Regions from separate parts of the Streptomyces sp. NPDC023157 genome, predicted to be linked through region 1. Evidence: riboswitches for the same ligand, from Rfam matches in the RefSeq annotation. Region 1 holds a riboswitch; the other holds the start of a gene.
The links. Region 1 has a riboswitch for cobalamin ahead of ACZ3ZE_RS23855 (ribonucleoside-diphosphate reductase subunit alpha). Riboswitches for the same ligand answer to the same signal wherever they lie in the genome.
Positions count from the first base shown of each region.

Region 2: another riboswitch for cobalamin. It lies ahead of metE (5-methyltetrahydropteroyltriglutamate--homocysteine S-methyltransferase); the one in region 1 lies ahead of ACZ3ZE_RS23855 (ribonucleoside-diphosphate reductase subunit alpha).

Region 1 is NZ_JBVHIL010000006.1:454,304-461,815, reverse strand. It holds gene ACZ3ZE_RS23855 (ribonucleoside-diphosphate reductase subunit alpha) at 1-1,877, opposite strand, end outside; cobalamin riboswitch at 2,006-2,131, opposite strand; gene ACZ3ZE_RS23850 (GNAT family N-acetyltransferase) at 2,190-2,705, opposite strand; gene mctP (monocarboxylate uptake permease MctP) at 2,792-4,417, opposite strand; gene ACZ3ZE_RS23840 (DUF3311 domain-containing protein) at 4,414-4,668, opposite strand; gene ACZ3ZE_RS23835 (GntR family transcriptional regulator) at 4,772-5,536, opposite strand; gene ACZ3ZE_RS23830 (extracellular solute-binding protein) at 5,829-7,112, shown strand; gene ACZ3ZE_RS23825 (carbohydrate ABC transporter permease) at 7,188-7,512, shown strand, end outside.
Region 2 is NZ_JBVHIL010000002.1:196,263-203,774, forward strand. It holds gene ACZ3ZE_RS06700 (class F sortase) at 1-63, shown strand, start outside; gene ACZ3ZE_RS06705 (TetR/AcrR family transcriptional regulator) at 119-697, opposite strand; gene ACZ3ZE_RS06710 (DUF1772 domain-containing protein) at 789-1,235, shown strand; gene ACZ3ZE_RS06715 (LamG-like jellyroll fold domain-containing protein) at 1,410-3,539, shown strand; gene ACZ3ZE_RS06720 (alpha/beta hydrolase) at 3,634-5,280, opposite strand; cobalamin riboswitch at 5,518-5,740, shown strand; gene metE (5-methyltetrahydropteroyltriglutamate--homocysteine S-methyltransferase) at 5,905-7,512, shown strand, end outside.

The DNA of each region.
Region 1 (7,512 bases):
TGCGGCTCGATGCACTCGTAGACGCCGGCGATCGAGGCGATCGTCGCGGTCGGCGCGATGGCGAGGAGGAGGCTGTTGCGCATGCCGACGGCGGCGATCCGCTCGCGCAGCGCGGCCCAGCGCTCCGGCCAGTTCAGCTCGACGTCGAAGTGGTCCGGGTGCAGCACGCCACGGGCCGTACGGGTCTTGTCCCAGGCGGGCAGCGGGCCGTTGCGCTCGGCGAGGTCGGCGGAGGCCTCGTACGCGGCCAGCATGATCCGCTCGGCGATCCGGGTGGACAGCGCGCGGGCCTCGGCCGAGTCGAAGGGCAGCTTCAGCTTGAAGAAGACGTCCTGGAGGCCCATCGCGCCCAGGCCCACCGGGCGCCAGCGGGCGTTGGAACGGCCGGCCTGCTCGGTCGGGTAGAAGTTGATGTCGACGACCCGGTCGAGGAAGGTGACGGCGGTGCGCACGGTCTCGTCCAGGCGCGCCCAGTCGATCTGCCCGCCGTCGGCTCCTTCCTGGACGAAGGCGCCCAGGTTCACCGAGCCGAGGTTGCAGACGGCCGTCTCGCCGTCGTCGGTGACCTCGATGATCTCGGTGCAGAGGTTCGAGGAGTGGACGACGGAGCCGGGCTCGGCGGTCTGGTTGGCGGTCCGGTTGGACGCGTCCTTGAAGGTCATCCAGCCGTTGCCGGTCTGCGCGAGGGTGCGCATCATGCGGCCGTACAGGTCACGGGCCGGCATGGTCTTCTTGGCCAGGCCCGCGGCCTCCGCCTTGCGGTACGCGGCGTCGAACTCGTCGCCGTACAGGTCGACCAGCTCGGGCACGTCGGCGGGGGAGAACAGCGACCACGCGGCGTCGGCGTTGACCCGGCGCATGAACTCGTCCGGGATCCAGTGCGCGAGGTTCAGGTTGTGCGTACGGCGGGCGTCCTCGCCGGTGTTGTCGCGGAGCTCCAGGAACTCCTCGATGTCCGCGTGCCAGGTCTCCAGGTAGACCGCGGCGGCGCCCTTGCGGCGGCCGCCCTGGTTCACCGCGGCGACGGAGGCGTCCAGCGTCTTCAGGAACGGCACGATGCCGTTGGAGTGCCCGTTGGTGCCGCGGATCAGCGAACCGCGGGCGCGGATGCGCGAGTACGACAGGCCGATGCCGCCCGCGTGCTTCGACAGGCGCGCGACCTGGTGGTAGCGGTCGTAGATGGAGTCCAGCTCGTCCTGCGGGGAGTCCAGCAGGTAGCAGGAGGACATCTGCGGGTGGCGGGTGCCGGAGTTGAACAGGGTGGGGGAGGAGGGCAGGTAGTCGAGCCGGCTCATCAGCCCGTACAGCGCCGCCACCTCGTCCACGGCACGCGCCGACTCGTCCTCGGCGAGGCCGCTCGCCACGCGCAGCATGAAGTGCTGCGGGGTCTCGACGACCTGGCGGGTGATCGGGTGCCGCAGCAGGTAGCGGGAGTACAGGGTGCGCAGGCCGAAGTAGCCGAAGCGGTCGTCGCCGGCCGGGTCGATCAGCGCGTCGAGGCGCGCGGCGTGCGCGGCGACGAACGCGGCCGTGCGGTCGGCGATCAGGCCCTCGCGGTGGCCGACGGCGACGGAGGCCGAGAAGGACACCGCGCCCTGGCCGGCCGCCTCGTCGGCGATGGTGATCGTGAGGAGCCGGGCGGCGAGCCGGGAGTACGCCGGGTCCTCGGCGATGAGTCCGGCGGCGGCCTCGGTGGCCAGCTCGCGCAGCTCCGCCTCGTCCGAGCCGGCGCTGCGGCCGCGCAGGGCGGCGGCGGCGACCTTGCCGGGGTCGGTGTCCGGGAGGTCGGCGGTGAGATCGGTCAGGACCCGCAGCAGCACGGTGCCGGGGCCGTCGGTCTCGATCGCTGCGGCCGGATCGGCGGGCGCGATGGTCACGTGGGGGCTCTCCCTCGCTCGGCGCGGAGCCAGGACGGGAGGCGGGAACGGGCGGCCGTACGCACGGCGGCGCCGCGTCCACCGGCCCACTCCGCGAGGCCCGGACGTCTGTGACACCCGGAACGGACGGACCGGGCGCGCTGCCGGCAGGTCTTCGGACTCACCCTGGGCGCGAAAAGCGCGCAAAACACACCGTTGCGGGACAGTTCCGGATTTCCACCGGATTCCCCTGCGGCGACAGCGAGGACGAGCATACATGTGGGGGGCGCCGCTCACGGCACCCCCCACATGTTGTGTCGGTCGGGGCGGAGTTCAGAGCTCCAGAACGTAGGTGAAGAGCGTGAGGTCGAGCCCCTGGACGGGCTTCCAGTCCCGCTCGGGGGAGCGGACGAAGCCCAGTCGCTCATAGATCCGGTGGGCGGTGGCCATCGTCCGCTGGGTGGACAGCACGATCCGCGCGCACCCCTCGACGGCCCGCGCCCGGTCCACGCAGGCCCGCACCAGGGCCTCCCCGACGCCCCGGCCGCGCGCCGCGTGCGCGACGGCCAGCATGCGGAACTCGGCCTCGCCCTCCCGGGCGATGTCCGCCCACTCCTCGCCGCCGGCGGTGAAGGTCACCCCGCCGAGGACCGTGCCGGCCGCGTCCGTGGTGTCGACCGCCACGAGCACCTCGGCCTCGGCGTCCCGCCGGGCCACGTCCCGCAGCAGGTGCAGGTACGCGTCGTCCTCGCCGAAGGCGAGGAACCCGTCGTCGAGATAGGCCCGCGCGGTGATCTCGCCGAGGGCCGCGTACTCCTCGGGCCGTACCGCCCTGATCGTGAAGTCCATGCCCGGCAGTCTGCCCCCGGCACGGCTCCGCCCGCCTCCGGATAACCGGAGGCGGGCGGAGGGGCCGGAGCGGACGGCCGCGGGGCTCAGTGCCCGGCGGTGCCGACCTTCGGCAGTTCGGTGGCGACGCCCGCGTCACCGGCGTCCGCCGTGTAGTCCCCGGGCGAGGTCTCGTCGACGCCGTCGGGCGCCTTGAGCGCCTTCAGGACGACGGTGAGGACCACGGTGACGACCAGGTTGAGCACGAAGGCGGTGAGGCCGATGTAGCCGATCTCCCCGATGCCGGGGATCTCGGCCGAGGAGCCGCCGAAGTGCTTCTGGGTGGGGCTGGCCACGCCGTACGCGGCGGCGGTGCCGTAGACCATGCCGACGGCCCAGCCGGCGAGCAGCGCCCAGCGGTGGAACCAGCGGGTGAACAGGCCGCCGACGAGGGCGGGGAAGGTCTGCAGGATCCAGATGCCGCCGAGCAGCTGGAAGTTGATGGCGACGGTCTTGTCCATGGTGAGGACGAAGACCAGCGCGCCGACCTTCACCAGCAGCGAGACCAGCTTGGAGACCTTGGTCTCCTGCTCGGGCGTCGCGTCCGGCTTGAGGAAGTCCTTGTAGATGTTCCTCGTGAACAGGTTGGCCGCTGCGATCGACATGATCGCGGCCGGCACCAGGGCGCCGATGCCGATGGCGGCGAAGGCGACGCCCGCGAACCAGGCGGGGAACATGTCCTCGAAGAGCTGCGGGATGGCGAGCTGCCCGTTGGTGACCTTGACGCCGGCGGCGATCGCCATGAAGCCGAGCAGCGCGAGCAGGCCCAGCATCAGCGAGTACAGCGGCAGGATCGTGGTGTTGCGGCGGATCACCTCGCGGCTCCTGGAGGAGAGCGTCGCGGTGATCGAGTGCGGGTACATGAAGAGCGCCAGCGCCGAGCCGAGGGCCAGCGTCGCGTACGTCCACTGGCCGGCCTCGCCGGGCACGAGCGCGCCCTTGGGCTTGCCGGTGACCGGGTTGACCGTCTGGTACGCCTCCGCCGCCTTGCCGAAGATCTCGTCGAAGCCGCCCAGCTTGATCGGGATGTAGATGATCGCCACCGCGATGACGATGTAGATCAGGGCGTCCTTGACGAAGGCGATGAGCGCCGGGGCGCGCAGGCCGGAGGAGTACGTGTACGCCGCGAGGACACCGAAGGCGATGAGCAGCGGCAGGTCCTTGACGAACCAGTGGGTGTTCTCGCCGCCGCCGACGCCCATCACGTCCAGGACGGCCTGGATGCCGACGAGCTGGAGGGCGATGTACGGCATGGTGGCGAGGATGCCGGTGACGGCGACGGCCAGCGACAGGCCCTTGGAGCCGAAGCGGCCGCGGACGAAGTCGGAGGTGGTGACGTACCCGTGCTTGTGGGACACCGACCACAGGCGGGGCAGGAAGGTGAAGATCAGCGGGTAGACCAGGATCGTGTACGGCACGGCGAAGAAGCCGGCCGCGCCCGCCGCGTAGATGGCCGCCGGGACGGCGACGAAGGTGTACGCGGTGTACAGGTCGCCGCCGAGCAGGAACCAGGTGACCCAGGTGCCGAACGAACGGCCGCCCAGGCCCCATTCGTCGAGGCTGTTGTCGTTCTCGGCCTTGCGCCACTTGGCGGCCAGGAAGCCCATGACCGTGACGGCCAGGAAGAAGAAGACGAAGACGCCGAGCGCGACGCCGTTCACACCGTCCTTCATCGCGCGTCACCCCCCTTGCGGGCGCGCTGGTCGCGCTTCCAGAGCTGGTACGCGAGCATCGTCAGCCCGGTGGAGACGACCACCCAGAGCATCTGGTACCAGTAGAAGAACGGGATGCCGATGAAGGCGGGGTCCACCTTCGCGTACGAGCCCACCCAGAGCATCGCCACGAACGGTGCGAACAGGCAGAGCGCGATCACCACCCTCGACGGTGTGATGACCGGTTGTTTCCCTTGTGCCGCTTCTGACATGGCGAAACCGTCCCCTCACTGATCACCTCGTAAGACGGGGAAATCTAGGGGACGGTCTCGCTGTTAGGAACCCCTGTCCGTATAACGGATCAGGCGCGCCCGGTCAGCCGTTGGGGCGCTGCAGGCGGGCGACGAACTTGTAGCGGTCGCCGCGGTAGACCGAACGCACCCATTCGACCGGTTCGCCCTGCGCGTCGAGGGAGTGCCGGGAGAGCATCAGCATCGGCAGGCCCACGTCCGTACCGAGCAGGCCGGCCTCGCGCGGGGTGGCCAGCGAGGTCTCGATGGTCTCCTCGGCCTCGGCCAGGTGCACGTCGTACACCTCGGCGAGGGCCGTGTAGAGCGAGGTGTACTTCACCAGCGAACGCCGCAGCGCGGGGAAGCGCTTGGCGGACAGGTGGGTGGTCTCGATGGCCATCGGCTCGCCGCTCGCGAGCCGCAGGCGCTCGATCCGCAGCACCCGGCCGCCGGCGGTGATGTCGAGCAGCCCGGCGAGCGTGTCGTCGGCGGTGACATAGCCGATGTCGAGGAGCTGCGAGGTGGGCTCCAGGCCCTGCGCGCGCATGTCCTCGGTGTACGAGGTGAGCTGGAGGGCCTGGGAGACCTTGGGCTTGGCCACGAAGGTGCCCTTGCCCTGGATCCGCTCCAGGCGGCCCTCGACCACCAGTTCCTGCAGTGCCTGGCGCACGGTGGTGCGCGAGGTGTCGAACTCGGCGGCGAGAGTGCGCTCGGGCGGGACGGGGGTGCCGGGCGGCAGGGTGTCCGTCATGTCGAGCAAGTGCCGCTTCAGTCGGTAGTACTTGGGCACGCGCGCGGTGCGGGTGGCGGCGCCGCCCTCTGTCTCCGTGCTGCCCGCGTCCGTGGCCATGGCCTGCCTTCCCGACTCCTGTGCTGCTGCCGTCACCGGCTCCTCCGTCTGTCGCGGCTCACATGGTGGCACGGACCGGTCACGGGTCGTCGCCCTCCCTCAGGTGTCGGTCCGATAACGGACCCGACTGCCCTTCTTATACACCCTTGACACCCCTAAAGGTCTAGGCCAAGCTCCGGGTACTGGTCTACACCATTAAAGACCAGGTCCCAGCCCCACGAGCATTACTCGACGTATGTCTGTATGTCTTCGCGCGGTGGGCAGGGGTTGCAGCATCCCTGAGGAGGGTGGCGTGAAGCGCAAGCTCATCGCGGCGATCGGCGTCGCGGGCATGATGGTCGGCATTGCCGCGTGTGGTGGCACGGACGACAAGGGCGGTGCGAAGGCCGGCGGCGACGCCAAGGAGCTCACCGTCTGGCTGACGGTCGACGCCCAGAACAACTGGCCCGAGCTGGTCAAGGCCGCCGATGACGCGGTGACCAAGAAGCACCCGGGCATCAAGATCAAGCACGAGTACTACGGCTGGCCGGACAAGAACACCAAGCTGGACGCGGTGCTCGCCACGGACAAGGCCCCGGACGTTGTCGAGATGGGCAACTCCGAGATGATCAGCTACATGGCCAAGGGCGCGTTCGCCGAGGTCGACCCGTCGAAGTTCGAGAACTCCGACAAGTGGCTGGACGCCCTCAAGGACTCGGTCACCTACAACGGCAAGACCTACGGTGTCCCCTACTACGCCGGTGGCCGCGTGGGCACCTGGCGCAAGGACATCGCCGCCGAGGCGGGCGTCAAGGCCCCCCCGAAGAGCTGGGCCGAGCTGACCGCCGCGCTCGACGCCATCCAGAAGAAGAAGGGCGACAAGTTCAGCGCCTGGTACCAGCCGTCGCCGGACTGGTACGCCGCGATGTCCTTCGTCTACGAGGCCGGCGGCTCCATCGCCAAGCAGGACGGCGAGACCTGGAAGTCGAACCTCTCCTCGGCCGAGTCCGTCAAGGGCCTCACCGAGTACAAGAACATCGTCGACAAGTACATGCACGGCGACAAGACGAAGGACGAGTCCGACCGTCCCGTCGTCTTCGGCCAGGGCAAGTCCGCGACGATCTTCGCCGCCGGCTGGGAGGGCGCCACCGCCGCCGACCCGAAGTCCGACAAGGTCGGCGGGCTGAAGGACAAGCTGGAGAACTTCGTCATGCCGGGCCCGTCCGGCAAGAACCTCCCGGTCTTCCTCGGCGGCTCGGACCTGGCCATCCCGGTCAAGTCCAAGGCGCAGGGCGTCGCCGGCGAGTGGATCGCCGCCTTCACCGGCGCCGAGGGTCAGAAGGGCCTCATCGCCAAGGGCAACCTGCCCAACAACAAGGCGGACCTCGCCCCGCTGAAGAACGACCCGGCCACCGCCGTCCCGGCGACCGCGGCCGAGTCCAGCTGGTTCGTCCCGACCGCCCCCGGCTGGGGCCAGGTCGAGAAGGCGCAGACCCTCAAGACGATGCTCATCGAGATCGCCAACGGCAAGAAGTCGGTCGAGCAGGCGGCCAAGGACGCCGACGCCGCGATCGACAAGGTCATCAACGCCAAGTGACCTACCGGCAGGGCCTCGCCACCACGGCGGGGCCCTGCCGCCCGTACCACGAGAGGGATCGCTGAGGAGCACGGGATGAGTGCCGCAGACACAACCACCGCGAAGGTGCCGCCGGTGCGGCAATCGCCATCATCCGGCTCCCAAGCCGGTACGCCCGCCCCGCGCGGGAAGTCCAAGAGCGGGGCCGGGATCCCATGGCTGCTCCTCGTGCCATGTCTGCTCGTGCTCCTCCTGGTGCTCGGCTATCCGCTGATCCGCCTGGTCACCCTCTCGTTCCAGAAGTTCGGGCAGCCGCAGCTGTGGGGCTTCCAGGAGGCCGAGTCGGCCGGCCTGTCGAACTTCACCCGGATCCTCGGCGACTCCGAGTTCTGGGCCGTCGTCCTGCGCACCGTGCTCTTCG
Region 2 (7,512 bases), on a different contig from region 1:
TCCAGGACCACCGGCTACCGGGCCAACACCGTCGTCTACGCGACGCTGAGCGCGGTGCGGTAGCCCTTCGGAGGGATCCGTTGCCCAGCCTTCGTGGCCGCCCCGCCGCGGCGGGGTGTCAGACCACGGCGAGCCGGTCCACCAGCAGCTCCACCCTCCGCTCGGTGTCCTCCGGCGGGAGTCGTCGTGCCCGGGTCAGGGTGGCCAGCCCGTGCAGGGCCGCCCAGAACAGCTCGGTGAACAAGGCCGGGTGGACGCCCTCCCCCGCGACCTCGCCGAGGCTTTCCAGCAGGGCGGCGAAGGCGTCCTTCAACGGCTCCGGGGTGTCCTCGTGCGCGAACGCCAGGCCTCCGTCGAGCTGGAACATGGCGTCGTAGACCGCCGGGTTGTCCTCGGCGAAGCCGAGGTACGCGCGGGCGAGGGCCGCGACGCGGGCGCGCGGGCCGTCCGCTGAGGCTGTCGCGGCCCGCACCGCCGCGGCCATCTCGGCGGCGCCTTCGAGGGCGACGGCGCCGATGATCTCGCGCTTGCCGCGGAAGTGGCTGTAGAGGACGGGCTGGCTGTACTCGATGCGCTCGGCGAGCCGACGGGTGGTGACCGCGTCCCAGCCCTGCTGCTCGGCGAGTTCGCGGGCCGTCGCCACGATGAGGCGTTCGCGGTCCGCCCGTTCGCGCTGCTTGCGTTCTTGTACCGACATGCCGCGATCCTAGCACCGCTAGACAATCGAGCGGCAGCAGTACTAGCGTTGCCTCATCACCTAGCACTGCTAGATCCTCGGAGGGGTCATCATGCTCAACGCACTCGAGGTCTTCACCACCGTGATCGTCGGCCTGATGGTGGGAGTCGAGTTCTCCGTCGCCTTCGTCCTCAACCCGATCTTCAACGCGCTCCCCGAGGACAGCGGCCTGCTCGGCCGCGCCCACGGGGGCCGGATGCTCGGCGCGCTGATGCCGTTCTGGTACATCACGTCGCTCGTCCTCAGCGCCGTCTGGGCCGTCGCCGGATGGGACCGCCCCGGCGCCGGCCTCGTCGTCATCGCCGCCGCGCTGCTGATCGTGAGCGTGCTCATCTCGGTCCTGATCCTCGTCCCGATCAACAACCGCGGTAAGACCTGGACCCCCGAGAACCGGCCCGCCGACTGGAAGGAGCAGTCGAACCGCTGGGACCGCTTCCACTACGTCCGCGTCGCCGTCATCATCGGCGCCTTCACCCTCCTGGTCACCTCCCTCACCTGAGCCCACGGACGGCGATCCTCGGACGCCGACCCGCGGACGGACCCCGCGGACGGACCCACGCGTCGCCCTGCCCGTCGACCTGCGCCGATGAGCTGACAGAGTCATGACCACCGCCCCGGAGTCGGGGCGGGGGGAGGAGCGGACCCCCACAGGTCCGCCGGTAAGAGACGACTCATGAGAAGAATCGCGGCCCACGGGCTGCACATCATGGCGACGGTCCTCGCGGCCGTCGTCCTGCTCACGGGACAGGCGGCGCCCGCCGCCGCCGTCACGACGGTCCCGGGGGACGCGGGCGGCACGGCCACCACCCGGGAGTCGGTCCGGGCGATGACCTGGAACATCTGCGGCGAGGCGGGCGGCCGGATCGCCACGGACGACGGCTACTGCCCGTACCGCAACGTGCCCGGCAAGAAGATCGAGGGCATCGCCCAGCTGGTCGAGGAGCGGGACCTCAACGTGGTCATGCTCCAGGAGGTGTGCTCGGTCAGCCACCTCGTCCCGCTGGAGGCGAAGCTGGAGGCCGACGACCCGGGCTCCGACTGGACGTTCGCGCTCGCCGGCGGGACGCGCCCGGGCGACACGTACGAACCGGACGTGCCGGGAGTCGAGTTCATCGACGCGCAGGGCTCGAAGTGCCGCGGCTCGCTGTCCGGCACGCTGGGGGTGGCCATCGGCGTCAAGGGCCGGATGACGTGGAAGACCGAGACGGACTTCACCACTCCGCTCGGTCTGGCGATGGGGCGCGGCAGCGTGCTGTGCGTGGAGGTGGCCGGCTGGGAGAACCACGTGTGCACGACGCACGTGTCCAACTTCGGGGCCGACGTCCCGCTCAAGCTGACGCAGGCGCAGGCCGACCAGTACTACGCCGACCAGATCGCGACGGTCGCGGACGTGGTCGGGAAGTTCCCGTCCGTCGTCCTCGGCGGCGACTTCAACACCCGGCTCCAGGACCGGCTCCAGCCGCTCTACCGCCTGATGTCGGAGTGCGACCAGCGGGCGTACGGCACCGGCGACGCCTCCGACGAGCCGACCAAGTTCACCCTCGACGGCGTGACGAAGGACGCGAACGGCGGGATCCTGTCGTACGCCGGGTACACGACCTCGAAGATCGACTACCTCTTCGCCACCGGCGGCTTCACCGGCTGCGACTCCCGGACCGACTTCGCGGACCAGACGGACTACCGGATCTCCGTCCAGCCGGCCTGCACGAGGACGACGCCGTCGAGCGTCCCCGACCCGTGCAAGCCGGGCGCGACCGGCTACTCCGACCACACGCCGCTGTACGGCCACACGCAGGGCGGCGGCAAGCCGTCCTGGCGGCTCGACGGCAGCGCCGCCGGATTCGACGGCACGCTGACCGGCGGCGCCTCCTGGGCGCCGGGCGAGCACGGCGGAGCGCTGGCGCTCGACGGTTCCACCGGTACGGCCGGCGCGGCCGGGCCCGTCGTGGACACCACCCGCAGCTTCACCGTCTCCGCCTGGGCGAAGGTGAACCCGGGCGCGGGCACGTCGGTCGTGCTGTCCCAGGACGGGACGACGATCAGCGGCATGATGCTCTTCTACAACCCGGGCGACAGCAGCTGGCGCTTCGCCCTGCCGAAGGCCGACAGCGCGACGTGGAGCGTCGACCAGGCCATCGCCCCCGGCGCCACGGCCGGCACCTGGACCCATCTCACGGGCGTGTACGACGCCACCTCCGGCGCGGTCTCCCTCTACGTCGACGGCGTGAAGAAGGCCACGGCCGTCCACGCCGACGCCGACCGCTGGGCGGCCACGGGCCCGTTCGTCGTCGGTCGCGACAAGGTGAAGGGCGCCTCCAACGCCTACTTCAACGGCTCCGTGCAGCGCGTGGCCGCCTTCGGCTATCCGCTGCGCGACGACCAGATCGCCTCGTACGCCGGCAGGCTGACGGCGCCGACCGGCCGGAACACGGCGCTGCGCGAGGTCGCGGGCGAGCCGCTGTCCCAGGGCTGCCACCAGAACCTCGACCCCTTCGGCGCCGACTACGGCACGGCGACCACCCTCACGCCGACGCTGACGGCGACGGTCACCCACCCCGACCCGTCGAAGGAGGTGTGGGCCGAGTTCTCGATCTGGGACAACACGGACCAGAGCCTGCCGCAGCCGATCACCATGGGCGCGGCCGGCTCGGCCAGCACCAAGGTCCGCGGCCAGGGCACCGTCTCCGTCCCGGTCCCCCAGCTCGTCCCCGGCCACGCGTACGGCTGGCGCGTCCGCACCACCGACGGCACGACCACCTCGCCCATCTCCACGAACTGCCACTTCAGGGCCCCCGCGGCCTGAGCCCCGCCGACGGGCCGTGCACCCCTGACCACCAAGAGGAAGGGCGGGGCCCCGCGGCGCGGGGTCCCGCCCTCAGGGGCCGGTCAGGGCGCCGTCAGAAGCGGTCCTGCCCGATCGGGAGGCGCTGAGGGAGGGTCGGCAGCGGGAGCGGGGCGGAGCGGTGGGCCTGGTCGGCCGGGGTCCGGCAGGTGACGTCGGTGGCGGGCAGGCGGCCCGTGACCAGGTAGGCGGTGGCGGTCGCGTCGGCGCAGGATCCCAGTCCGTAGACGCCGTGGCCCTGGCCGCCGAGGACGGTGACCATCCGGGCCCCCTTCATCACCCGGCGCAGCCCCTGCCCGCTGGCCAGCGGCGTCTGGGAGTCCCACTCGTTCTGCAGGACGAGGGCGGGGACGGAGTTGTTCACCTTGGTGGCGGGCTCGGCCCCGCCCCGCCAGAACGCGCACGGTTTGATGTTGGACGCGAAGTCCCCGTACAGCGGGTACCTGCGCTTGTCGCGGATCGCGTCGCGCCGGTACTGCTCCGGGTCGCGCGGCCAGGCGCGGGTGTCGGCGCACACCACGGACCAGAAGGCCGCGTCCATGTTGTCCGCCGGGACGGCGGGAGCCGCGGCCGGGGAGCCGGCGGCGCTCGCGAAGGCCGGCGGTACGGGGGCGGGCGGCGTGCCGCGCCGGGCCGGTGCCGGAGTCCGGCCCTCGGCGGCGTCCTTGAGCCGTACGACCGCCTCGGCGGCGTACGCCACGTCGAAGAACACGGCCCGCGACCCGAGGCGGATGTCATCGCCCGTCAGGGCGACGCCGTCGAGTTCGATCGGCTCGCGGTCCGCCCGGGCGACCAGCGCCCAGAAGGTCGCACCGACCTCGGCCGGGGTGGCACCGAGCCCGTACGTCGCGTTCCGCTCGGCGGCCCAGGCGGTCCAGCGCGCGAACGCCGGTTCCGCCCCCTCGGCCCATATCTGGATCATGCCGCGCCAGATCCGCTCCGGGTCGACCGCGCTGTCGAGCACGAACCGGTCGGCGCGCTTCGGGAACATCTGCGTGTAGACGGCTCCCAGATAGGTGCCGTAGGAGTAACCGAGGTACGAGATCTTCTTCTCGCCGAGCACGGCACGGATGACGTCCATGTCGCGTGCGGTGTCGCGGGTGGTGAGGTGCGACAGGACGACGCCGTTCCGCGCCCGGCACTTCTCCGCGACGGTCCGGGCCCACTGGACGTCCTTCGTGAACGTCGCCGCCCGGTACGGGCGTTGCCACTCCCTCTCGGCGTCGTTCAGCCCGCAGCTCACCGGGCTGCTCCGGCCGACACCCCGGGGGTCGAAGCCGATCAGGTCGTACCGCTTCTTCACGTCGTCCGACAGCATCGGCGCCATCCAGACCGGCATGTCGAGGCCCGGTCCGCCGGGCCCGCCGGGGTTCAGCAGCAGCACACCGCGCCGGTCACGGGCGCTGGTCGCCTTCGTCCGGGACACGGCCAGGTCGAGCGTGCGGCCGTTCGGACGGGCGTAGTCGAGGGGCACCTTGATCGTGGCGCACTCGTACTCCGCCGGTCCTTCGGCGTCGCAGCGGCTCCAGCGCGGTTTCTGGTGCCCGTAGCGCGCGAGCGGATCGGGTGAAGGGATAGCGGGGGTGGCGGCGGCGGTCCGGGGTGCCGGTGCGGCCGCCGAGGCCACGGCGGGGGTGAGTACGGGAAGGAGCGTCGCGATGGCGCCGAGGGCCACGGTGGACGCCGTTCGTCTGCTTCGCACGGTGATGGAGATCCTCGCGGGAGGTGGACGTTCTGGCCCAAGAACCCTTGCTCAGAAGGGACGTGCCCGAATCCCCCCGAAGGACGGCATCCTCTCCCTCTGAAGGAGGACCCGACCCTGACCGATGGCACAGAACCAGCCACTCCCACAAGGCCCTTGATCCCGTGGGGCCTGTCGTGACGTGAACTCCGGCGTTCCCGTGCCGACTTCACCCGCCGGCCGGCGTGGCCCGTGGTCTAGAGTGAGAGCGCAGCTGGTTCGCCCCGTCCGCCAGGCGGGATGCGTCGTAAGAGGGAACCCGGTGGGAATCCGGGACTGCCCCGCAGCGGTGAGCGGGAACGACCGCCGTCACACAGCACTGGGTCCGACGTACCGGATCTGGGAAGCGACGGCCAGTAGGAGTCTCGTACGACGAGACGTGCCCGCGAGTCCGAAGACCTGCCCGTTGCCCGCACGCGGACGATTCCGTGTGTGGCCATCCGGTGACCTCGAGGGCGGGTCGGCGACCATACAGGCGGACGAGCGTGTCGTGCTGCGCGCGTGCGCATCCGCCTGTCCCCGGTCTCTCTTCGCCCCTCGTCAGGTCCCCGGACCTCAGGGATTCATCTCGCGAAGGAGATCTCCGTGACCACGAAGTCCGCAGCAGCGGCAGCACGGGCCACCGTGTACGGCTACCCCCGTCAGGGGCCGAACCGCGAACTCAAGAAGGCGATCGAGGGTTACTGGAAGGGCCGCGTCACCACGGACGCCCTCCGGAACACCGCCGCCGCACTGCGCCGGAAGAACTGGTCGCAGCTCGCCGACGCCGGCATCACCGAAGTGCCGACCGGCGACTTCTCGTACTACGACCACGTCCTCGACACCACCGTCATGGTGGGCGCGATCCCGGGCCGCCATCGCGACGCCGTCGCCGCCGACGCGCTGGACGGCTACTTCGCCATGGCCCGAGGCACCCAGGACACCGCCCCGCTGGAGATGACGAAGTGGTTCGACACCAACTACCACTACCTCGTCCCCGAACTGGGTCCTGACACCGTCTTCTCGACGGACTCGGCCAAACAGGTCGCGGAGCTGCGCGAGGCCCTCGCGCTGGGCCTGACCGCCCGACCCGTCCTGGTGGGACCGGTCACCTACCTCCTGCTGGCGAAGCCCGCCCCCGGCGTGGCGGCGGAGTTCGAGCCGCTGACCCTGCTGGACCGCCTGCTGCCCGTCTACGCCGAGGTCCTCGCCGACCTCCGGGCCGCCGGCGCGGAGTGGGTGCAGATCGACGAACCGGCCCTGGTACAGGACCGCAGGCCCGCCGAACTCGCCGCCGCCGCACGGGCCTACCGCGATCTCGGCGCCGCACGAGACCGGCCGAAGCTGCTCGTCGCCTCCTACTTCGACCGGCTGGGCGACGCCCTCCCGGTGCTCGCCAAGGCTCCGGTCGAAGGACTCGCCCTCGACTTCACCGGGCCCGCCGCCGCGAACCTCGACGGACTCGCGGCCGTCGGCGGCCTGCCCGGCAAGCGGCTCGTCGCCGGCGTGGTCGACGGGCGCAACGTGTGGGTCAACGACCTGAAGAGCTCCCTCGCCACCCTCGGCACCCTCCTCGGTCTCGCGGGCCACGTGGACGTGTCGGCCTCGTGCTCGCTGCTCCACGTCCCGCTCGACGCCGCGGCCGAGACGGACGTCGACCCGCAGGTCCTGGGCTGGCTCGCCTTCGCCCGGCAGAAGGCGGACGAGGTCGTCGCCCTGGCCAGGGGCCTGTCCCTGGGCACCGACGCCATCAGCGGCGAGCTGGCCGCCAACCGGAGTGCGCGCTCCGCCCGCGCCGCCTCCCCCCTCACCCGCGATCCCGCCGTGCGGGCCCGGGTCCGGGCCGTCACCGAGGCGGACCTGCGCCGCTCGCAGTCCTACGCACAGCGTGCCGCGGCCCAGCGGGCCCACCTCGGGCTTCCGCTGCTCCCGACGACCACCATCGGGTCCTTCCCGCAGACGGCCGAACTGCGGGCCGCACGCGCGGACCTGCGAAGCGGCCGGATCGACACCGTCGCCTATGAGGAGCGCATCAAGACGGAGATCCAGGAGGTCGTCTCCTTCCAGGAGAAGACCGGACTCGACGTCCTGGTGCACGGCGAGCCCGAACGCAACGACATGGTGCAGTACTTCGCCGAGCAGCTCGCCGGCTACCTCGCCACCCGGCACGGCTGGGTCCAGTCGTACGGCACCCGCTACGTCCGCCCGCCGATC